Regions from separate parts of the Blautia faecis genome, predicted to be linked through region 3. Evidence: a T-box and tRNA genes for the amino acid it is inferred to sense, from the RefSeq annotation. Region 3 holds a T-box; the other regions hold tRNA genes.
What was found. The T-box of region 3 lies ahead of thrS (threonine--tRNA ligase). A T-box ahead of a tRNA ligase gene usually reads a tRNA of that ligase, here a tRNA-Thr.
Positions count from the first base shown of each region.

Region 1: it encodes a tRNA-Thr, which carries the amino acid that the T-box ahead of thrS (threonine--tRNA ligase) is inferred to sense. The anticodon was not compared.
Region 2: it encodes a tRNA-Thr, which carries the amino acid that the T-box ahead of thrS (threonine--tRNA ligase) is inferred to sense. The anticodon was not compared.

Region 1 covers NZ_JAQDKY010000036.1:17,771-21,057, forward strand. The annotation lists gene glgB (1,4-alpha-glucan branching protein GlgB) at 1-1,926, shown strand, start outside; tRNA gene PGQ38_RS14940 (tRNA-Thr) at 2,067-2,139, opposite strand; gene PGQ38_RS14945 (ureidoglycolate lyase) at 2,268-2,753, opposite strand; gene PGQ38_RS14950 (hypothetical protein) at 2,955-3,287, shown strand, end outside.
Region 2 covers NZ_JAQDKY010000008.1:32,012-35,298, reverse strand. The annotation lists gene PGQ38_RS05845 (SpaA isopeptide-forming pilin-related protein) at 1-1,740, shown strand, start outside; tRNA gene PGQ38_RS05840 (tRNA-Thr) at 1,907-1,979, shown strand; gene PGQ38_RS05835 (glutamine--tRNA ligase/YqeY domain fusion protein) at 2,235-3,287, shown strand, end outside.
Region 3 covers NZ_JAQDKY010000068.1:6,330-9,616, reverse strand. The annotation lists gene PGQ38_RS18505 (SEC-C metal-binding domain-containing protein) at 1-219, shown strand, start outside; gene PGQ38_RS18500 (YdcF family protein) at 427-1,173, shown strand; T-box leader at 1,246-1,453, shown strand; gene thrS (threonine--tRNA ligase) at 1,672-3,287, shown strand, end outside.

The sequences.
Region 1 (3,287 bases), on a different contig from region 3:
GGGGTAGCAGGCACTCATTTCGCAGTGTGGGCACCCAATGCAGTTCGGGTAAGTGTGGTTGGCGAATTCAATAATTGGGATGGCAGAGCACTCCCCATGCATAAGATGCCCATGTCAGGCCTTTTTGAACTTTTTATCCCGGGAGTAAAGGCGGGGGACGCCTATCGTTATGAAATTAAGGCAAAAGGGGATGTGCTCCTTCAGAAAGCAGATCCTTATGGAAACAGAACCCAGCCTGCACCATTGTGGAATTCTGTTGTAGCGGATGTCTCTGATTTTACATGGAATGACAGCAGTTGGATGGCTGAACGTAAGAAATATGATGGCCGCAGGCAGCCGGTTTCCATTTATGAGACAAGCCTGGGACAGTGGGAATCAGGGAAAGAGCTGGTGACCTTTGCGAAAGAAAAGGGATATACCCATGTGGAACTTCATCCGGTTATGGAATTTCTGGAGGATGGTTCAGATGGATATCCTACATCTGCATATTTTGCAGTCAGCACACGTTATGGCACACCAGCAGATTTTGCAGCGCTGGTAGATGAGCTTCATCAGGTGGGAATAGGCGTGATCCTTGACTGGTCACCGGCTCAGTTCCCGAGATACGCAGGTGGTCTGGAGAAATTTGACGGAACGCCCCTTTATGAAGTGAAAGACCCGGAAATGGCAGTCCACCCGATGTGGGGCACCATGCTTTATAATTATGACAGCCCTATGGTAATGGATTTCCTGATTTCCAATGCCTGTTTCTGGCTGGAGGTTTTCCATGTGGACGGGCTTCGTATGGATGATGTAGATGCCATGCTTTATCTGGATTATGGAAGAAAGGATGGATGGACACCGAATATGTATGGCTCCAATGAGAACCTTCCTGCCATTGAATTTCTGAAGCATCTGAATTCCATTGTGAAGAAGCGTGATCCAGGAGCACTTCTGATCGCACAGGAGGATGGTCTGTGGCCGGAGCTGACTGACAGTGTGGAGAATGATCACATTGGGTTTGATTATAAGTGGAGTGGCGGATGGACAAGAGATTTCCTGTTCTATCTGTCAGTAGATCCGATTTTGCGGAAGAATTATCATGACCAGCTGACTTTGTCCACCTTATATGCATATTCTGAGCATTATATTCTGACTCTTGGAAACAGAGATGTGGGAAGCCTGAATGAGTTTATGGCGAAACTTCCGGGAGATGAGAAGCAGAAGCTGGCACAGGTGAGAGAGGCTTATTCCTATATGATGGTGCATCCTGGCTGTAAAATGATGGCACCGGGGACTGATATGCCGGAGGGACTTGCCAAATGCATTCAGGCGTTGAATACCCTTTATAAGAGTTCGCCTGCTCTTTATCAGATGGATGATGAGTATGACGGATTTGAGTGGGTTCAGCTGATGAAATACGAGGAGAATGTGATCACTTTCCTGCGTAAGACAGAGAAACCAGAGGAAACGCTGCTTGTAATCTGTAATTTCGCCGCAATACCCTACGAGAATTACCAGGTGGGCATGCCTTTTGCAGGAAAATATAAAGAAATCTTTAATAGCGATGCAGTAGAATTCGGCGGAGAGGGTGTAGTGAATTCTCGTGTGAAGACAGCAAAAGCAGAAGAGTGCGATGAACGGGAGTATTCTATTAAGGTGAAGCTGCCGGCACTTGGTGTGAGCATTTACAGCTGCACTCCCGGGAAAGCCCCAGCCAGGAAGAAAGTGACCGCAGCGAAAACTGCGAAAGATAAGACTGCGAAAGATAAGACTGCAGGAAAACTGGTAAGGACTGTGAAGGCAAAAACTCCAGCAAAGAAGTCAGTAAAGGAAGAAAAAGCTACGAAAGTAGAAGAAGCTGTCAAGGCAGAGAAAAAGGCAGAAACAGTGAAGAAAAGAGCCACAGTAAAAAATGACAATAACAAAGCAGACAGAAATAAATAGCCAATAAGTAATAAAATAGCAAAAAAGACTGTATTTACATATCTGAATTTCAGATGTGAGGAATGCAGTCTTTTTGAATCTTTTTACAATAAGAAAGTAGCGAAGCAGATCAGAAATATCCGATTGATGCAAATAAAAAAAGCTGGAAATGAGACTCGAACTCACGACCCCTTCATTACGAGTGAAGTGCTCTACCGACTGAGCTATTCCAGCTTATGGAATGATAAGTGTATAAAAATTTATACACTTATCAGACACAAAAGATATTTTAAGTTATAAGCAGCCATTTGTCAAGAAAATCTTGGGTAAAAATTCTGATTTATCGTGGGTGAAAATTCTGATTATACGATTTTAAACCAGTCTTTTTCCTCAAACTCAACTACCGTACAGTCATTGGCATAAGTACATTCCGGTAAAATGATCATTGCATGAAGGACATCGTTGTTTACTGGCAGAGGACATAAATGCCAGATAGCGGCATTGATCTTTACCATACATCCTTTGGGAACAAGGAAGGCCTTTGTAAGTTCCGGGACTGGTGTACCGGCAGATGCAGGAGCAACATGAATGATCATATCATCATCCAGAGCTACGATGCCTTCCCAGGTGGTTGTGTGGTATTCTGCCATCTTAACGATTCGCTCATCTTTGCGTACGGCAATGGGAGAAAATCCCATACTTCCCATACAGGTACCTGAGATACGATCCGGATAAAATTTGTGGATTTCGCCCTGTAAAGGATAACCTTCCGGTTCAGTCATGGAACAGTAGGTGCCAAAGGGCGCAAAATCTGTTGGATTAATTTTTACAGCTGTAATTTCTTTCATGGTAAACCTCCTCAAATGTAGTAAAAACCCTTGAAGCTATTGTATCATGGTGTTGGAAAAAGCTCAATAAATATCTTTAAATGGATAGTGTGAATAAAGAAAGGCAGTTAATATTTTTAATAAAAGTTTTATAGATTTAAGAACGCAGTATGTGTTATTATAAAAATGTAGATAAAGTTCATAAAGAAAGGCTTGTGGTGAATGAAAGTACCAAACAAATTGTCAAAAATGCTTTCTACCGCAGGAGAAAAGGCAGCGTATGATAACGCATGTAAGAAATTATTGTCAAACAAGATTATTCTTGCATGGATTATGAAAAGCTGTCTGCAGGAGTACAGGGAGTGTGCAATACAGGAAATTGCAGAGAAATACATAGAAGGAGATTTGTATGTTTCTGAAATTCCAGTATATCCGGATGAAGAAACTCCCGAATTGATAAAAGGACTATCTACTGAAGATACGACCATAGCGGAAGGAACAGTAACCTATGATATTCGCTTTAGTGCATTGATACCAGGCACTGACAATCGATTG
Region 2 (3,287 bases), on a different contig from region 3:
GATTTTGAAAGTGTGTTTGAAATTGTTCAGGAAATTCCTTCCAATAAAAGAGAATGGAAAATTTCCAAATTTAAAATCCAGGATACTTTGGCAGACTGTTTTGAACTGAAAGGGGTTCAGATATATCTTGATCAGACAGTAGAAGCTTCATTTGGCGCTTCTGACAGTGTACGCGGAGATTGGAGTCTGAATGTTGCTGGAAATTCGATTACCTTGTCTTCTGTGGCAGAATTGCCAGAGCGCTGTTATGGAAAATCCGTGCGTCTTTTACTTACTGTTGGATTGAAGAGTAACAGTAACTTACAGCAGTACTATGTAGCAAATCAAAATCCGGATGTACTGGAAGCCCATATATACAATATTGCTACAAGTACTTTTAACTGGATCGGAGGAGAACCTTCTTCCACATCAAAAAATACAGAAAAGACCAGGGTGATTGTAAAGGAAAAAGTTCCAAAAGGTCATATTACTATAAGAAAAGTGGATGAGACAGGAAAGGCACTGCAGAATGGAAAATTTCAGATCACAGCTTTGGAGGACATCCGTTCTGCTTCTGGAAATATTTTGCTGAGAGCTGGGACTGTAGCAGATACTATAGTAACGGATAGAAATGGAACAGCCATTTCAAAAGATATTTATCTTGGAAAATATAAGGTAAGTGAGGTAAGACCACCGGAGGGATATGCAATCAGCCGGCAGGTATTTGAGGCGAATTTAAGCAAAACAGAGCCTGAAAAAGCGATCCTTGTCAGAAATCGGAAAATGCATCTGTACATCAAAAAAGTAACAGAAACGGAAGAAGCAGGAGGAAATCGTCCTCCTATTGAAGGCGTAAAATTCCGTTTATGGGAAAGCAGTGCAAATGCAGATTCGGCGGGAACAACATACACAACAAACAAAAACGGATTAATAAAATTGGAAGGGCTGTCACCTGCAACATATTGTATACAGGAGACAGCAGTACCTGCCGGATATGTTTTAGATAACACAGTTTATAAATTTACTGTGGATGCAAATGGATTGGTAAAGAATGAGCAAGGTTATACAATGGTAATTGAAAATCGTTATATAAAAGCGGAATTTTTAAAGACGGATAAGGTGACAGGTGAAGCTGTTGCAGGAGCTGTTATGCAGTTGACGGATAAAAGCGGAAAAGTGATCGACACCTGGACGTCCGGGAAAACTGCTCATAGGATTAATAAACTGCCAGCCGGAGAATATGTACTTACAGAAATAACAGCTCCTTCCGGTTACAAAAAAGGAAAACCGGTGATTTGTACGGTAAAAAGTACATCTGGAGTTCAGAAGTTCCAGATGACAGATGTGAAGATGGTGACTCTTACAATAAACAAAATTCTTCATGGAGATGAAATTGTCTGGGGACAGGGAAATCCGGCCTTTACATTCACGGTGAAAGGAACAGATCTGGATGGCGAAGAACGTATTTACTCTAAAACTGTGGAATTTACAAAAGAAAACACAGACACCCGGGCAGATGTAAGCAAAAGGGCTGTATTCGCACTTCCGGCAGGGAAATACCAGGTTCAAGAGAGTAAAGTTATGCGGTATAAACTGGAGAAAATTGACCAGGTAGTAAATGGAACTGTACAGGGAAATACTGTTCAGTTTGATCTGTCCGGAAATCAGAATGGGACCGCTTCCTTTACAAACAAGAAAAGCGGAGATGGCTTACTGACAGATACAGATTATGTGCGGAATATTGTTATTCCTGAAAAATGAAAAATGCAGTATAGCAGTACCTGCCAGGTTGCAGCGGCAGGTGCTGCAGCAAAGAATTTTAATTATTTTATATTTTTTGAAAAAATTTGAAAATAGGTGTTGACAATAAGATAACCTTCTGGTAATATAATCAACTGTGAGCGGCAGAAATGCCGGACATGAGAGTGCTGATGTGGCTCAGTCGGTAGAGCGTCGCCTTGGTAAGGCGGAGGTCACGGGTTCGATTCCCGTCATCAGCTCTTTTTAATCCCTGATTATATATCAGGGATTTTTTTGTAGCATAAATTAATATACTCTCATAGATAGGGATAAAAATCAACAATTTTTTAAGAAAAACTTTTAAAATGCACCTATTTATGATAAGATAAATCATCAAAGAACAGAATATGTTTGAGAAATTATTCCCGATACACATATTGAAGAAAATTTTTTAACATGCTCTGACAGATATTGGAATTTATGCTATAAAAGAGTTGATATCAGGAGGGAGAACCATGGAGAACGAAAAGGTTTCCAAAAATTTTATTGAGAATATCATTGATAAAGACCTGGCAGAAGGAGTTTATGACACCGTTCATACACGTTTTCCGCCAGAGCCAAACGGTTATCTTCATATAGGACATGCCAAATCCATTCTTTTAAATGCCGGACTGGCGAAAGAGTACAATGGTAAATTCAACATGCGTTTTGATGATACCAATCCGACTAAGGAGAAATCTGAGTTTGTTGAGTCCATTAAAGCCGATATAAAATGGCTGGGAGCTGACTGGGAGGACAGACTGTTCTTCGCTTCCGATTATTTCGGACAGATGTATGAAGCTGCAGTAAAATTGATTAAAAAGGGTAAGGCATATGTCTGCGATTTAACTGCGGACCAGATCAGAGAATATCGTGGAACTTTAAAGGAGCCTGGCAAAGAGAGTCCGTATCGCAACAGAACTGTAGAAGAGAATCTTCAGCTTTTTGAAGAGATGAAAGAAGGCAAATATGCTGATGGTGAGAAAGTTCTGAGAGCAAAGATTGACATGGCTTCTCCAAACATGAACATGCGAGATCCGGTTATCTATCGTGTAGCTCATGTAAGCCATCACAGAACAGGAGATACCTGGTGTATTTACCCGATGTATGATTTTGCTCATCCTATTGAGGATGCAATTGAGGGAATTACACATTCCATTTGTACTCTGGAATTTGAAGATCACAGACCATTATATGACTGGGTTGTAAGAGAACTGGAATATCCACATCCTCCGAAGCAGATTGAGTTTGCAAAGCTGTATCTGACGAATGTAGTAACAGGTAAGCGTTATATTAAGAAGCTGGTAGAGAATGGAATTGTTGACGGATGGGATGATCCAAGACTGGTATCTATTTCCGGTTTACGTCGCCGTGGTTACACACCTGAATCTATTCAGAAGTTTGTGGAACTTTGTGGTGTATCCAAAGCTGACAGTTCAGTAGACTATGCAATGCTCGAGTACTGTATCCGTGAGGATCTGAAATTAAAGGCTCCTCGCTATATGGCAGTCCTTGATCCGATCAAACTG
Region 3 (3,287 bases):
AAAGAGCTTCTTTACAAGAATATGGTAGACGCTAAAGCTGACTGGCTTTATAATCTTCCACAGTGGGACAAGATCTTTACCCCGGAGAAACGTAAAGAGCTTTATCTTGAGCAGAAGAAATCCGGTACTGTTGTTAAGGCACACAAGATCGGACGTAACGATCCGTGTCCATGCGGAAGCGGAAAGAAATATAAATTCTGCTGCGGAAGAAATAAATAAGAGAATGTGAATACTGACCGGGATCCGGTGGATTCCGGCTGTGGGGACGGATTGCAATGGTGGATAACTGCCAGGCAATCCGTTTCGTGTATATTTATAGGAAAATTAGTTGATTTATGAGTTCTACAAGTATGAATCAGTTTGCTTTGTGCGAGTAATGAGTGAAACACGCAGAGTGGATTTGAATTTAGAAAGAGAGAAGAGAATTTGAGTTTATTTTGTTTTTGCGCCGGGATTTTAAGCCTGGCTTATTATGTGCTGATCGTGGTATATGCTGGCATTACAGCTGATTTTGCCTGGTTCTGGGTACTGCTTACAGCGGTTCTGGAAGGCAGCGCAGTACTGATCCGCTATGGCAGAAATCATCCGGGAATTTTCCCTGGATGGCTGGGAACTGTGATCATGGTGGCTGTGCTGATCGGAAGTGTCTGTTTTGGATTTATCTGCAGCTGTGTGATTTCCGGAATGAAGTCTTCCGGGAAAAAGAACCTGGATTATGTAGTTGTGTTAGGCGCTCATGTAAAAGGAGATGTACCATCCAAGGCCCTGGAACTTCGTCTGAAGGCGGCACTGAAATATGCCAGGGAGAATGAAGATACCACGCTGATCCTTTCCGGCGGACAGGGCTTGGGGGAGGATATTACGGAAGCAAAATGTATGGAGAATTATCTGACAGCGCATGGTATTTCACAGGAGCGGCTGGTGTTGGAAGAGAAGTCTACAAGCACGAAAGAAAATCTGAAATTTTCCGATGAGCTTACCGGGTGCAGTAAGAAAAATACGGGAATATTGTCAAATAATTTTCACGTGTACCGGGCAGTAAAATTGGCGGAAAAGCTGGGATATAAACATCCTTATGGAATTGCGGCGGTATCAGATCCTATTATGCAGGTGCATTATGTGGTGCGGGAAGTAGCAGCACTTGTAAAAGAAAAACTTCGGGGAAATATCTAATTTTTTATCATCTTTATTTCGCAGATTATTGACAAACCCAAAACCCGAGGCTATAATGGGACACAGTGATAAGAAAACACGTTGACGAGAAGAGTAAACTGTGGAATGTTTCAGAGAGAGGCAGGCGGCTGGAAATGCCTTATCAGGAAACAGTTGAAAACTACCTCCGAGTGGCCCTAATCCGGTCCGGTGATTCCGTTACCATCAAATAAGTGGCCTGGTTTACAGATACGTATGCTATGGCAAGCAGGGTGGAACCGCGAGTATATTCGTCCCTTACAGTGTGAGAGCATTGTAAGGGGCTTTTTGTTTTTCACGAGCAATGAGTTAAAGTCCACGCTTGTGTGTGACCTTGGTGACTTCCGCTCGTCTCGTCCCTGCATGGGAGTACAGGAAATGCATTGTTTTCAGTGCTCAGTCAAACGTTACCATACGTTTTTCGTATCAGACAGTTTCCTGCCGGATACAGTTTCAGAAAAAGAAAAGGAGACACGAATCATGATTATCACATTAAAAGACGGTTCTAAAAAAGAATACGCAGAAGCAAAATCCGTTATCGACATTGCGGCTGATATCAGCGAAGGCCTTGCAAGAGTTGCATGTGCAGGAGAGGTTGACGGAGAAGTTGTTGACCTTAGACATGTAGTTGACAAGGACTGCGAGTTAAGCATCCTGACATTTGAGGATGAGGGTGGAAAAGGCGCTTTCCGTCACACCACATCCCACATTATGGCACAGGCAATCAAGAGACTGTACCCGGATGTAAAGCTTGCAATCGGACCATCTATTGCAGACGGATTTTATTATGATATTGACAGCGAGAACCCGATCACTACAGAGGATCTTGCAAAGATCGAAGTTGAGATGAAGAAAGTGGTAAAGGAAGCACTTCCGATTACCCGTTTTACTAAATCCAGAGAAGAAGCGATCGCATTCTTCAAAGAGAAAAATGAGCCATATAAAGTGGAGCTTATCGAAGATCTTCCAGAAGATGCTGTGATCAGCTTTTATCAGCAGGGTGAGTTTGTTGACCTTTGTGCAGGACCTCACCTTATGACAACCAAACCGGTAAAAGCATTCAAGCTTACCAGCATTGCAGGTGCTTACTGGAGAGGAAGCGAGAAGAATAAAATGCTTACCAGAATCTACGGAACTTCTTTCACAAAGAAAGCAGATCTGGAAGAATATATTACCCGTATGGAAGAGGCGAAGAAACGTGACCACAGAAAGCTTGGTAAAGAGCTTGGTCTGTTCATGATGAGCGACGAAGGTCCTGGATTCCCGTTCTTCCTTCCTAAGGGAATGGTTCTGAAGAATACTCTTCTTGATTACTGGAGAGAAATCCATCAGAAAGCAGGATATGTTGAGATTTCCACACCGATCATGCTGGCACGTCATCTTTGGGAGACATCCGGACACTGGGATCATTACAAAGAAAATATGTATACAACTGTAATTGACGATCAGGATTTTGCAATCAAGCCAATGAACTGTCCGGGAGGTATTCTTGTATACCAGTCAGAACCACGTTCTTACCGTGATCTGCCGCTTCGTATGGGTGAGCTTGGTCTGGTACATCGTCATGAAAAATCCGGACAGCTTCACGGACTTATGCGTGTACGCTGCTTTACACAGGATGATGCCCATATCTTTATGATGCCGGAGCAGATCCGTGAGGAGATCAAAGGGGTTGCAAAACTGATTGACGAGGTATATCAGCTGTTTGGTTTCAAATATCACGTAGAGCTTTCCACACGTCCGGAAGATTCCATGGGAAGTGATGAGGACTGGGAGATGGCTACAGATGCTCTTCGCGGAGCTCTTGACGACCTCGGGCTTAATTATGTAGTAAATGAGGGAGACGGAGCGTTCTATGGACCGAAGATTGACTTCCATCTTGAGGACTCCATCGGAAGAACCTGGCAGTGTGGTACTATCCAGCTTGATTTCCAGCTTCCGCTCCGTTTTAATTGTGAATATGTTGGTGCTGACGGCGAGAAACATCGTCCGATCATGATCCACCGTGTTGCTTTTGGATCCATCGAGCGTTTTATCGGTATTTTGATCGAGCATTTTGCAGGTGCATTCCCAACATGGCTTGCTCCTGTACAGGT